Regions from separate parts of the Pseudomonas sp. MC6 genome, predicted to be linked through region 1. Evidence: predicted binding sites of a transcription regulator. Region 1 holds the regulator's gene; each other region holds the start of a gene.
The links. The regulator sigma-54, encoded in region 1, starts transcription at its own class of promoters, with help from an activator protein. The targets are predictions, from matches to a motif close to ANTGGCATNNANNTTGCTNT.
Positions count from the first base shown of each region.

Region 2: the regulator sigma-54 is predicted to act here: its motif matches at 2,893-2,912, upstream of flgB (flagellar basal body rod protein FlgB).
Region 3: the regulator sigma-54 is predicted to act here: its motif matches at 2,229-2,248, upstream of ACOYXE_RS14820 (flagellar basal body rod protein FlgF).

Region 1 covers NZ_CP186504.1:4,017,636-4,021,997, reverse strand. The annotation lists gene ACOYXE_RS18120 (HPr family phosphocarrier protein) at 83-358, opposite strand; gene rapZ (RNase adapter RapZ) at 374-1,231, opposite strand; gene ptsN (PTS IIA-like nitrogen regulatory protein PtsN) at 1,234-1,698, opposite strand; gene hpf (ribosome hibernation-promoting factor, HPF/YfiA family) at 1,710-2,018, opposite strand; gene ACOYXE_RS18100 (RNA polymerase factor sigma-54) at 2,092-3,585, opposite strand; gene lptB (LPS export ABC transporter ATP-binding protein) at 3,773-4,362, opposite strand, start outside.
Region 2 covers NZ_CP186504.1:196,246-200,607, reverse strand. The annotation lists gene flgE (flagellar hook protein FlgE) at 1-1,226, opposite strand, end outside; gene flgD (flagellar hook assembly protein FlgD) at 1,257-1,982, opposite strand; gene flgC (flagellar basal body rod protein FlgC) at 1,998-2,441, opposite strand; gene flgB (flagellar basal body rod protein FlgB) at 2,445-2,852, opposite strand; gene cheR (protein-glutamate O-methyltransferase CheR) at 3,224-4,051, opposite strand; gene ACOYXE_RS00945 (chemotaxis protein CheV) at 4,098-4,362, opposite strand, start outside.
Region 3 covers NZ_CP186504.1:3,319,415-3,323,776, reverse strand. The annotation lists gene phhA (phenylalanine 4-monooxygenase) at 1-93, opposite strand, end outside; gene ACOYXE_RS14825 (sigma-54-dependent phenylalanine hydroxylase transcriptional regulator PhhR) at 468-2,030, shown strand; gene ACOYXE_RS14820 (flagellar basal body rod protein FlgF) at 2,303-3,043, shown strand; gene flgG (flagellar basal-body rod protein FlgG) at 3,089-3,874, shown strand; gene flgH (flagellar basal body L-ring protein FlgH) at 3,927-4,362, shown strand, end outside.

The DNA.
Region 1 (4,362 bases):
GATCGCAGCCTGCGGCAGCTCCTACATTGGAATGCGTTCAGTGTAGGAGCTGCCGCAGGCTGCGATCTTTTGATTTTGGCTGTCAGCCGCCTTCATCGAAGTAGTTGTTGATCAACGCCACCAGCGCATCCAGCGCTTCCTGTTCCTGATGCCCTTCAGTACTCAAATAAATCTTTGTGCCCTTGCCAGCCGCCAGCATCATCATCGCCATGATGCTTTTGCCATCGACCGTAGTCTCTGGCGTGCGGCCCACCCTGATCGTGCAATCCGGATACTGCCCAGCCACCCCGACGAACTTGGCCGATGCGCGGGCATGCAGGCCCAGCTTGTTGATGATTTCGATTTCCAGAGCAGGCATCGCGGTGTGAATCCTTTAAGTGAGGTCGCGGTGGCGAACCTGGACGTTCTTCAGGGTTTTCTGCAGGGCCTGACCCAGTCGTTCAGTCAGGTAGACGGAGCGGTGATGTCCGCCGGTGCAGCCAATGGCAATGGTGACGTAGGCGCGGTTGCTCGCAGCGAAGCGCGGCAGCCACTTGTGCAGGTAGGCGAAAATGTCCTGGAACATTTCTTCGACCTCCGGCTGCGCCGCCAGATATTCCGCCACCGGCGCATCGAGACCCGATTGCGCACGCAGCTCCGGCTTCCAGTACGGATTGGGCAGGCAGCGCACATCGAATACCAGATCCGCGTCTACCGGCATGCCGCGTTTGAAGCCGAATGACTCCACCAGAAACGCCGTGCCCGGCTCCGGCTGGTTCAGCAGGCGCAGCTTGATCGAGTCGCGCAGCTGATACAGGTTCAGATTGGTGGTGTTGATCTTCAGGTCCGCGAGGTCGGCAATCGGGCCGAGCAGGGCGGTTTCATCCTGGATCGCCTCGGCCAGCGAGCGATTGGCGTTGCTCAGCGGGTGGCGACGGCGGGTTTCGGAGAAACGCTTGAGCAGGGTTTCTTCGTCGGCGTCCAGATACAGGACATCGCACTGGATGTGCTTGGCGCGGACATCTTCGAGCAGCTCGGGAAAGCGCGTCAGATGACTCGGCAGGTTACGCGCATCGATCGACACGGCCACCAGCGGTTGCGCCAGCTCAGTATGAATCAGCGCACGTTCGGCCAGTTCCGGCAGCAAGCCTGCGGGCAGGTTGTCGATGCAGTAATAGCCGTTGTCCTCAAGGACATCCAGAGCCGTACTTTTACCCGAGCCGGAGCGGCCGCTGACGATGATCAAACGCATGATTAATGCCCGTTCTGCTCGCTCAGGACGACCTGATACAAGGCTTCGCTACTCGGTGCGCTACGCAGCTTTTCGCGCACTTCCTTACGATCCAGCATGCTGGCGATCTGACGTAGCAACTCCAGATGCGCATCGGTGGCGGCTTCCGGGACCAGCAATACGAACAGCAGGTCAACCGGCGCACCGTCGATGGCGTCGAAATCAATAGGTGCTTCAAGGTGCATCAGCGCACTGATAGGCGCTTCGCAACCCTTGAGACGGCAGTGAGGAATGGCGATGCCGTTGCCAAAACCGGTGGAACCGAGTTTTTCACGGGCAATCAACGCCTCGAAGACATCTTGCATCTCCAGAGCCGGCACTTCGCGGGCGATCAGGTTGGCAATTTGTTCGAGGGCTTTCTTTTTACTGCCACCCGGCACGTTCACGAGGGAACGGCCGGGGGTCAGGATACTTTCAAGTCGGATCATGGAATGGGGGGTTATCGACCGGTCGCGCCCTGGAGCAGGCTCTGGGTCTTTTCCTTATGCTTTTTGAGTTGTTTATCCAGCTTGTCGGTCAAGGCGTCGATCGCGGCATACATATCGGTATGTTCTGCGTTGGCGACCACTTCACTGCCGGGGATATGCAAGGTGGCTTCGATTTTCTGCTTAAGCTTTTCGACGCACATCGTGACTTGCACGTTGGTGATCTTGTCGAAATGGCGCTCTAATCGTTGAAGTTTCTCATTGATGTAGTCGCGCAGAGGTTCGGTCACTTCCAGTTGGTGTCCACTGATGTTGACTTGCATACAGCTTCTCCTTCGTTGCCAGTGCATAAAGCGGCAGGCTGGATAGCCTGCCACTGGAACGCTGTAACGTGGCTTACATCAACCGCTTGCGTTCGCTCGAAGGCGCGATCCCGAGGGATTCGCGGTACTTGGCGACGGTGCGGCGAGCCACCTGAATGCCTTGTGCCTCCAGTAAACCAGCGATCTTGCTGTCACTCAACGGCTTTTTCTGATTTTCCGCGGCAACCAGTTTTTTGATGATCGCGCGGATCGCCGTGGACGAGCATTCGCCGCCTTCGGAGGTGCTGACGTGGCTGGAGAAAAAGTATTTCAGTTCATAAATACCGCGTGGGGTATGCATGAATTTTTGCGTGGTCACCCGGGAAATTGTCGATTCGTGCATGCCGACCGCCTCAGCGATATCGTGCAGGACCAACGGCTTCATGGCTTCGTCGCCGTACTCCAGAAAACCGCGCTGATGCTCGACGATCTGGGTGGCTACTTTCATCAGGGTTTCGTTGCGGCTCTGCAGGCTCTTGATGAACCAGCGAGCTTCCTGCAACTGATTGCGCATGAAGGTGTTGTCGGCGCTGGTGTCGGCACGACGGACGAAACCGGCGTACTGGGCGTTGACGCGCAGGCGTGGCACCGACTCCTGATTGAGCTCGACCAGCCAGCGTTCGTTATCCTTGCGTACGATAACGTCAGGGACGACGTACTCGGCTTCGGTGGATTCGATTTGCGAACCCGGGCGTGGATTAAGGCTCTGCACCAACTCGATGACCTGGCGCAGCTCGTCTTCCTTGAGCTTCATGCGGCGCATCAACTGGCTGTAGTCGCGGCCGCCGAGCAGGTCAATGTAGTCGGTGACCAGACGTTTCGCTTCCGCCAGCCACGGGGTCTTGGCAGGCAACTGGCGCAATTGCAGCAGCAGGCATTCGCCGAGGTTGCGGGCGCCGATACCGGCTGGTTCAAATTGTTGAATGCGGTGCAGGACGGCTTCGATTTCGTCCAGTTCGATGTCCAGTTCCGGGTCGAACGCCTCGAGGATCTCTTCGAGAGTTTCGTCGAGGTAGCCCTGATTGTTGATGCAGTCGATCAGGGTGACCGCGATCAGGCGATCGGTGTCGGACATCGGTGCAAGGTTCAGTTGCCACAGCAGGTGGCTTTGCAAGCTCTCGCCGGCGGAAGTGCGGGTGGTGAAGTCCCACTCGTCATCATCGCTGCTGGGCAGGCTGCTGGCACTGGTCTGGTAGACGTCCTCCCAGGCGGTGTCGACCGGAAGTTCGTTGGGAATACGCTCGTTCCATTCGCCGTCCTCGAGATTGTCGACCGTCGGGGCGGTTTCCTGATAGGAGGGTTCCTGGATCTCGGTGTTGGGCTTCTGTTCGGCGTTGTCGGCCATGGGGTCGGAATTGTCGAAGTCTTCGCCTTCTTCCTGGCGTTCGAGCATCGGATTGGATTCCAGCGCCTCCTGGATTTCCTGTTGCAGATCCAGGGTCGACAATTGGAGCAGACGGATGGCCTGTTGCAGCTGCGGTGTCATCGTCAGCTGCTGGCCCATTCTCAAGACTAGCGATGGTTTCATGGCAGGGGCTTAACACCTTATTCGCCGGCGCTATGCGCCATCCACTACAGGGCGCCGAAGCGCCAAACTTAAGCAAATTATATGCCTGAAACTGAAGTGTTTGCCTAGAGCGCTGTAACAATTAAAGCGTATTAAATCCTGCTTGAATCGATACAGCGCCCGGGCGGCGCACCGGGCACTGTTGCGCTTACAGGCGGAACTCGTGGCCCAGATACACTTCCTTGACCAGATCGTTGGCCAGGATGGTTTCTGCATCGCCCTCGGCAATCAACTGACCGTCGTTGACGATGTAAGCGGTTTCGCAGATGTCCAGCGTCTCACGGACGTTGTGGTCGGTGATCAGTACACCGATGCCCTTGGCCTTGAGGTGGTGGATGATCTGCTTGATATCGCCGACCGAGATCGGATCGACACCGGCGAACGGTTCGTCGAGCAGGATGAATTTCGGTGCCGTTGCCAGCGCGCGAGCGATCTCCACCCGGCGGCGTTCACCACCGGACAGGCTCATGCCGAGGTTGTCGCGGATGTGACTGATGTGGAATTCCTGCAGCAGGCTTTCCAGCTCTTTGCGACGGCCGGCCTTGTCGAGCTCCTGGCGGGTCTCGAGTATGGCCATGATGTTGTCGGCCACCGACAGTTTGCGGAAGATCGACGCTTCTTGCGGCAGATAGCCGATCCCGGCCTTGGCACGACCGTGCATCGGCTGGTGGCTGACGTCCAGATCATCGATCAGCACGCGGCCCTGATCGGCCTGTACCAGGCCGACGATCATGTAGA
Region 2 (4,362 bases), 2.7 Mb from region 1:
TTGGACTCTTCCAGAGAGTTCGAAGCGATCGAACCCAAGGTACCGGTTTCCGGTGCATCGTAGCCCGGGATACCCGAAGCAAACGTCTCTTTCCAGCTGGTGCCACCGATAGCCTGCAGGCCTTGTTCGTTGGTGAAGCTGGCCAGCGCAACCTGGCCAATGGCCTTGCTCTGGTTGTTGCTGAAGTTGGCGAACAGCGTACCGGTGCCGTCGATGGTCAGGTTGGTGATCTGGCCAGTGGCGTAACCGTCCTGAGTCGGAATCGAACGCGCGGTGTCAGCGTTGTACTGAGTGGTCTTGGCCATCGAAATGGTAATACCGGCCGGGTTGGCAGCCGCACCGTTAGGCGTAAAGGTACCGTTGGTCACAGTGCCCGGCTTCCAGGTCGTCAGCTTCAAGTCGCTGCTGATGATCGGGTTCGGCGCCGGAGCTGGTAATGTGCTAGGCGTGCTGACCTGCAACAGGTTGCCAGAACTGTCGAAGGTGAGTGTCGAAGCAACCGGAGGCGTAAGCGGATCGTTTGGATTGCTACCGGTCGCATCCGGGTTTCGGCCATCAACCAGAGTGTAGACCTTCCAGGTGTTTTCGCCGGTCTTCACCATATACTGATCCATGACGTGAGAGTTGCCCTGCGTGTCATAGATCGGCGTGCTGAACGACTTGGTGTACGTCTCAAGCTTGCTCGGATCAAACTTGCCGGCCGCCACTGTGTCGTTGATCACCGGCGCAGTCGAGTTCAAGTTGATGCTCGAAGTCACCAACGAAGTCGATTTCGGCGCCAGGTTCGAGGTATCGATCTTCAGGTCGGTCAATACACCGTTGATGATCTTGCCGTTGGCGTCCACACCGTAACCCTGCAGGCGCGAGGTGTAGTCGGTGTTGGTGATGTAACCGGCGTTGTCGACCTTGAACGTACCGGCACGGGTGTAGGACACCGAGCCATTGTTGCTCATGGTGAAGAAGCCCGAACCGTTGATGCCCATGTCCAGCACGTTACCGGTGTTGTTGATGTCACCCTGGGTGAACTGCTGGGAAACGTTGGCCAGGCGCACGCCGTTGCCGATCACTTTGCTGCCGCTACCCAGGCGAGTGGCCGAGTAGACGTCTTCGAATTCTGCACGGGACGATTTGAAACCGGCGGTCGCGACGTTGGCGATGTTGTTGCCGGTCACGTCCAGTTGTTTGTTGGCTGCATAGAGACCGCTAAGGCCGATATTGAAAGACATATTCCACTCCTTTGTGCCGGTTAGTCGGCTCTATATACCAATGGTTTGTACTTTGGACAGGGCAACGGTGCCCTTGCCGGACAGGTTGAGCATCAGCTCACCGCCGGTCTGGCTGATCGTCACGCTGGTGACGGTGGCCGGCAGGTAGGTCGCCATATCGGTCGAGGTGCCATTGATCGATGCGTTGGCCTTAACGGTATAGGTGCCAGTAGCCACCAGATTGCCGTCCTTGTCCTTGCCGTCCCAAGTAAAGCTTGCGTTGCCTGCAGCGCGGCTGCCCAGATCGATGGTGCGAACCACCGCGCCGCTGCTGTCGGTGATGCTCACGGTGCCGCCGGCAATCGACGACGGAACGGTGACCGAACCGGTCATGCCTTTGCTTGGATCGTCGAGCTGAACCGAGTTGGTCTGCACGATCACATTGCGGCCCACCAGCGACGACGCCTGCAAGGCTTGCGAGGAGTTGTAGTTGCCGGCCAGCGAACTGACTGTGCTGTTCAGCGTGGTGATGCCTTCCAGGCTACTGAACTGTGCCAACTGGGCAACGAATGCGCTGTTGTCCTGCGGATCGAGCGGGTTCTGGTTTTTCAGCTGGGTGACCAGCAATTGCAGGAACGCGTCCTTGCCCAGGGCCTGGCCGCCGGTGGCGCTGTTAGTGGCCGAAGCAATGCCACCGGCGGTCGAACTGGTCTTTTTCGACGAGTTCGACAGGATGTCATTCATGCTCAAGCTGCTGGTGGTATCGGAAACACTCATGGCAGTCGCCCCTTATTACTGACCGAGGGTCAGTACCTTCTGCATCATGGTTTTGGCGGTGTTCATCATTTCGGCGTTGGTCTGGAAGGACCGGCTCGCGGAAATCATGTCAGCCATTTCTTCCACCACGTTGACGTTCGGGTAGTAGACGTAGCCTTTGGCATCGGCCGCCGGATGGTTCGGCTCGTAGCGCGCTTCGAGGTTGCTCTGGTCTTCGACCACGCCGAGCACCTGCACGCCTTGACCGGCGGCGTCCTGGCTCTGGAACAGCGAATTGCTGCCGCTGTTCTGGCCGCCCTGGAACATGGTGGCGAATACCGGGTGACGGGCGCGATAGGTCTGGTCGATGCTCGAGGAGACGGTTTCGGCGTTGGCGATGTTCGACGCCACGGTGTTCAGACGCGTGGTCTGTGCGCTCATGCCGCTGCCGGCAATGTTGAAAACGCTGGACAGGGACATGAATTACTCTCCGCGCAGGGCTGACACCAGCCCTTTGAATTTGCTGTTGAGCAGGGTGAAGCTGGCCTGGAAGCCGACGGCGTTTTCCGCGTAGTTCGACTGTTCCAGTTGGGCGTCCACGGTGTTCTGGTCGATCGAAGGTTGCATCGGCGTGCGATACATCAGCGATTCGTCGCCGTTGCCCAGACCTTCAGCTTCGATGTGACGGCTGTTGGTCATGTTCAGGGCGATGGTGCCGTTCGCGTTTTTCTGGGTCTGTGCTTCAAGCACTTTGGAGAAATCCAGATCCCGAGCCTTGTAGTTCGGGGTATCGGCGTTGGCGATGTTGTTGGCCAGCACTTCGGCACGCTGGGCGCGGAAGCCCAATGCCTTTTCGTGAATGCCGAGCGCTTTATCGAAGCTGATGCTCATGTCGGGAACCTTCAGGTGACCGGTTTTTCGTAACTGAGCTTTAGCAAGCGCCGTGCCAAACTATAAAACCCCCATAAACCGCGGCTTTGCGGGGAGTCGGCAACGCGGCAATGCCAGAAAAGCGGCAACCGGTTTCCGCCGGATGCCGCTTTTCTGCCGCTTGCCGTCCATCTCATACGCACCACGGCCCCCTGTAGGAGTGAGCCTGCTCGCGATAGCGGTGTGTCACGCACCGATGATGTTGAATGGGCTACCGCTATCGCGAGCAGGCTCACTCCTACAGGGGTTTTGTGGTGTCAGGGAGAAATTCCGCAGGCACAAAAAAACGGCAGGCCTTTGCGGTCCTGCCGTTTTTTGTGTTGCCGATGTAATCATTTCGCCTGGTAAATGATCCCCGGGCTGCACTGCACCATCTGGTAATGGTCCGGCAAACCGTTCAGCGCTTCGGAAGCGCCAAGGAACAGATAACCGCCCGGCTTCAACGTGCTGTGAATGCGCAACAGGATGTCCTTCTTCACTTCGGCAGAGAAGTAGATCAACACGTTGCGGCAGAACACGATGTCGAACTTGCCCAGCGCGGCGTAGCTGTCGAGCAGGTTGAACGAGCGAAACTCCACGCGGTTCTTGATCGGCGCCTTGATCACCCAGCGCCCCGGCCCTTTCGGGTCGAAGTAACGCTGCAGACGCTCCGGCGACAAACCGCGACCGATCGCCAGGCTGTCGTATTCGCCCGTCTTGCAATTGTTCAGCATAAGGCCGGAAAGATCAGTGGCAACGATCTGCACACCCATCTTCAACTGGCCCAGGTTGCTGCGCTCGAACTCGTCGATCGACATCGACAGCGAGTACGGCTCCTGGCCCGACGAGCAGGCGGCCGACCAGATCCGTAGACGCTGGTTGGGGCTGGCCTTGATCGCTTCAGGCAGCACCTTGTTCTTCAAGACTTCAAACGGATAGGTGTCACGAAACCACAGGGTTTCGTTGGTCGTCATGGCATCGACCACCTGCTCGCGCAAACCGCTGCGCGGCTGGGTCTGGATGCGCTGAACCAGCTCACCCAGGGACTTGATGCCTTGCTGCTCCATCAGTTTGTTGAGACGGCTCGAGACCAGGTACTGCTTGTTTTCACCGAGCAAAATGCCACAGGCTTTTTCCAGGAAGACCCGGAACTGTTCGAAATCCAAATTACCCGTAGACAATGATGCCGCCTCTTAAATCGTGTTGACCGCCAGGAGCAAAGCGCTCCTAGCTGATATCTGCTGCTTTGATCCGGTCGACTACCCGGGATGCCAGGTCATCAGGACGGAATTTGGCCAGGAAGTCATCAGCACCGACTTTCTTGACCATCGCCTGATTGAATACCCCCGACAACGAAGTATGCAGGATGATATGAAGCTTTTGCATGCGTGCGTCGCCGCGGATTTCCGCCGTCAGGGTGTACCCGTCCATCTCCGGCATCTCGATGTCGGAAATCATCATCAGGAACTCTTCTTCCGGCTTCTTGCCCTCA
Region 3 (4,362 bases), 700 kb from region 1:
GATCAGCGTGTTCCACACCGCGTGTTCTTCGGCGGGGTAGTCGATAAAACCTTGCGCATCGGGCTCGCGGGCCACGTATTGCGTCTGCTTCATACTGCTCTCCTGCTAGGGGAATTCGTTCTTGTTATGTCCAGCGATGGATTCAGAATTACCTGAGAGCGGGTTGATGTGCAGCAGGTTGAATGGCCTGTGCGTAGGAAATTTCTCTTTAATTCGTAAAGTTATCGTTACGGTTTGGCGGATATCTCGCGTTTGCAGTGATTCATGGGTTTGAAAAGGCGGTTGGCTGTCACATAATCTTGACAACTATCTGCGTGCCGCCACAGAAAAGTCTGGCGCGGTCCCCCTGTAGGAGTGAGCCTGCTCGCGATAGCGGTGTATCAGTCAGCATCAATATCAACTGACCCAAAGCCATCGCGAGCAGGCTCACTCCTACAGGTTCTTCATCGTTTATTCGGGCGATTTATATGCGCATCAAAGTCCACTGCCAGAACCGCATCGGCATCCTGCGCGACATTCTCAACCTGCTGGTGGCCTACGGCATCAACGTCGCGCGCGGTGAGGTCGGTGGCGAGCACGGCAATGCGATCTATCTGCATTGCCCGAACCTGATCAATATCCAGTTCCAGGCGCTTCGTCCAAAGTTCGAGGCGATCGCCGGGGTGTTTGGCGTCAAGCGGGTAGGGCTGATGCCCAGCGAACGACGGCACATGGAGTTGAATGCCTTGCTCGGCGCGCTGGAGTTTCCAGTGCTGTCGATCGACATGGGCGGATCGATCGTCGCTGCCAACCGCGCGGCCGCTCAGTTGCTCGGGGTGCGCGTCGATGAGGTGCCGGGTATTCCGCTGTCGCGTTACGCCGAAGATTTCGACTTGCCGGAACTGGTGCGCGCGAACAAATCGCGAATCAATGGCATGCGGGTCAAGGTCAAGGGCGACATCTTTCTGGCTGACATCGCGCCACTGCAATCAGAGCACGACGACAGCGAGGCCATGGCCGGCGCCGTGCTGACCTTGCACCGCGCCGACCGTGTCGGCGAGCGCATCTACAACGTGCGCAAGCAGGAGCTGCGTGGCTTCGACAGCATTTTCCAAAGTTCGAAAGTCATGGCCGCCGTGGTGCGTGAAGCGCGGCGTATGGCCCCGCTGGATGCGCCGCTATTGATTGAAGGCGAAACCGGCACCGGTAAGGAGTTGCTGGCGCGTGCCTGCCACCTCGCCAGTCCGCGCGGGCAGTCGCCGTTGATGGCGCTCAACTGCGCAGGCCTGCCTGAGTCGATGGCCGAGACTGAGCTGTTCGGCTATGGCCCCGGCGCCTTCGAAGGGGCGCGGGCCGAAGGCAAGCTCGGTCTGTTGGAATTGACGGCGGGCGGCACATTGTTTCTCGACGGCGTCGGCGAAATGAGTCCGCGTCTTCAAGTGAAGTTACTGCGCTTTCTGCAGGACGGTTGCTTCCGCCGGGTCGGCAGTGATGAGGAGGTTTATCTGGATGTGCGGGTGATCTGTGCCACCCAGGTGGACTTGTCCGAGCTGTGCGCGCGCGGTGAGTTTCGCCAGGATTTGTATCACCGCTTGAACGTGCTCTCCCTGCACATCCCGCCGCTGCGCGAATGCCTCGACGGCTTGACCCCGCTGGTCGAACACTTTCTCGATCAGGCCAGTCGGCAGATCGGCTGTTCGCTGCCGAAACTGGCGCCGGCGGCGATGGATCGGCTCAGTCATTACCATTGGCCGGGTAACGTGCGGCAACTGGAGAACGTGCTGTTCCAGGCGGTTTCGCTGTGCGATGGCGGCACGGTGAAGGCAGAGCATATTCGGCTGCCGGATTACGGCGTGCGTCAGCCGCTTGGCGATTTCTCGCTGGAAGGTGGCTTGGACGAAATTGTCGGGCGCTTTGAGAAAGCGGTGCTGGAGCGGTTGTATTCCGAGCATCCGAGCAGTCGGCAGTTGGGTAAGCGGCTGGGGGTATCGCATACGACGATTGCCAACAAACTGCGTGAATACGAAGTCGGCAAAGATCCTGAAGCTTAAGAGCAAAAGATCGCAGCCTTCGGCAGCTCCTACAGGAGTACGTATTTCAAATGTAGGAGCTGCGGCACGCTGCGATCTTTTGAGCCTTTGCCGCGAAGCGGCATAACACCGCCGGTTTTTCGACTTCGATACATTTCAGATTTCCCCTCGCCATCCCTCAAGTCCTTTGTTTACCGGGCCTTTGTGCGCCAGAAAAAAGTTGGTCTGCAAATTGCTTATGGCTCAGCAGTACAGCGGTGGGCGGCAAACGTCCGGCATGCAGAGGAAAGAGTGTGGACAAGTACCTTTATGTGGCAATGACCGGCGCCAGCCAGAACGCACTGGCGCAGAAGGCTCATGCCAACAACCTGGCGAACATCTCCACCAACGGTTTTCAGCGCGACCTGGAGCAGGCGCGTTCGATGCCGGTATTTGGTGACAGCTTTCCGGCGCGTGCGTTTGCCATGAGCGAACGGCCCGCCACCGACTTCACTCCGGGTTCGCTGGTACAGACCGGCCGTGACCTGGACGTCGCGGTGACCGGCAACGGTTTCATTGCCGTGCAGAACCCTAACGGTGGCGAAAGCTACGTGCGTACCGGCAGCCTCAACGTCGACGCCCTCGGCGTGCTGCGTGCCGGCAACGGCATGCCGGTGATCGGCAATGGCGGCCCGATCGCCGTGCCGCCCGAGCAGCAGATCGAAGTCGGTGAAGACGGCACCATCAGTATTCGTGCGATGGGCGAAGGCCCGCGCGTCATGGCGGAAGTTGACCGGATCAAACTGGTCAACCCGGACATCAAGAACATGAACAAGGGCCTCGACGGCTCGATCTACACCAAGGACGGCCAGCCGGCGCAGGCCGATGCCAACGTCAAACTGGTGTCGGGTTTCCTTGAGTCGAGCAATGTCAACGCCGTTGAAGAGATGACTTCGGTGCTGGCCTTGGCCAAGCAGTTCGAGTTGCACGTCAAGATGATGAATACCGCCAAAGACGACGACCAGGCCATGGCTCGGGTCTTGCAGATCAGCTAATTATCAGAACGTCGCGCCGAAAAACAGGCGCACGAGGAGAATCGAATGCTTCCGGCTCTATGGGTTGCCAAAACCGGTCTGTCCGCCCAGGACACCAACCTGACCACCATTTCCAACAACCTGGCGAACGTGTCGACCACGGGTTTCAAACGTGATCGCGCCGAGTTCCAGGACTTGCTCTATCAGATCAAACGCCAGCCAGGCGCCCAGTCGACCCAGGACAGCGAACTGCCGTCGGGTCTGCAACTGGGTACCGGTGTGCGCATCGTCGGCACCCAGAAAAACTTCACCGCCGGTAGCCTGCAAACCACCGAGCAGCCGCTGGACATGGCCATCGACGGTCGCGGTTTCTTCCAGATTCTGCAGCCGGACGGCACCACGTCCTACACCCGTGACGGTACCTTCCACCTCGATTCCAACGGCCAGATCGTTAACGCCAGCGGTTTCGCTCTGGAACCGGCCATCGTCATTCCGAACGATGCCCAGACCTTCACCGTCGGCCGTGACGGCACGGTGTCCATCACTGTCGCTGGCAACGCTGCGTCTCAGGTGATCGGCAACCTGCAAACCGCCGACTTCATCAACCCGGCCGGTCTGCAAGCCGTGGGCAACAACCTGTTCCTGGAAACCGCCGCTTCCGGCGCGCCGCAAGTCGGCACCCCGGGTCTGGCCGGTTTCGGTACCACCCTGCAGAACACCCTGGAAACCTCCAACGTCAGCACTGTTGAAGAGATGGTCAACATGATCACCACTCAGCGCGCTTACGAGATGAACTCCAAGGTGATCTCCACCGCTGACCAGATGCTCTCGTTCGTAACGCAGAATCTGTAATCAAGTCTATGAGGCGGCCATGAGGTCGCCTGCAACACCGTGAGGTAGGGTCATGAATCGCTTTGTATCTGTTCTGGCATTGAGTGGGGTCGTCTCGCTCGCGGGCTGCGTCGCCCCGACGCCCAAGCCCAATGACCCTTACTACGCCCCGGTGTTGCCGCGCACGCCGCTGCCGGCTGCGGCCAATAACGGCTCGATCTATCAGGCCGGTTTCGAGCAGAACCTGTACAGCGACCGCAAGGCTTTCCGGGTCGGTGACATCATCACCATCACCCTGAACGAGCGCACGCAGGCGAGCAAGAACGCCAACTCGCAGATGGACAAGAACAGCGACAACAAGGTCGGTCTGACCTCGTTGTTCGGTTCCAGCCTGACCACCAACAACCCGATCGGGGGCAACGACCTGAGTCTGAACGCCGGCTACAGTGCCGACCGCTCGACCAAGGGCGACGCCAAGTCCGGGCAGAGCAACAGCCTGACCGGTTCGA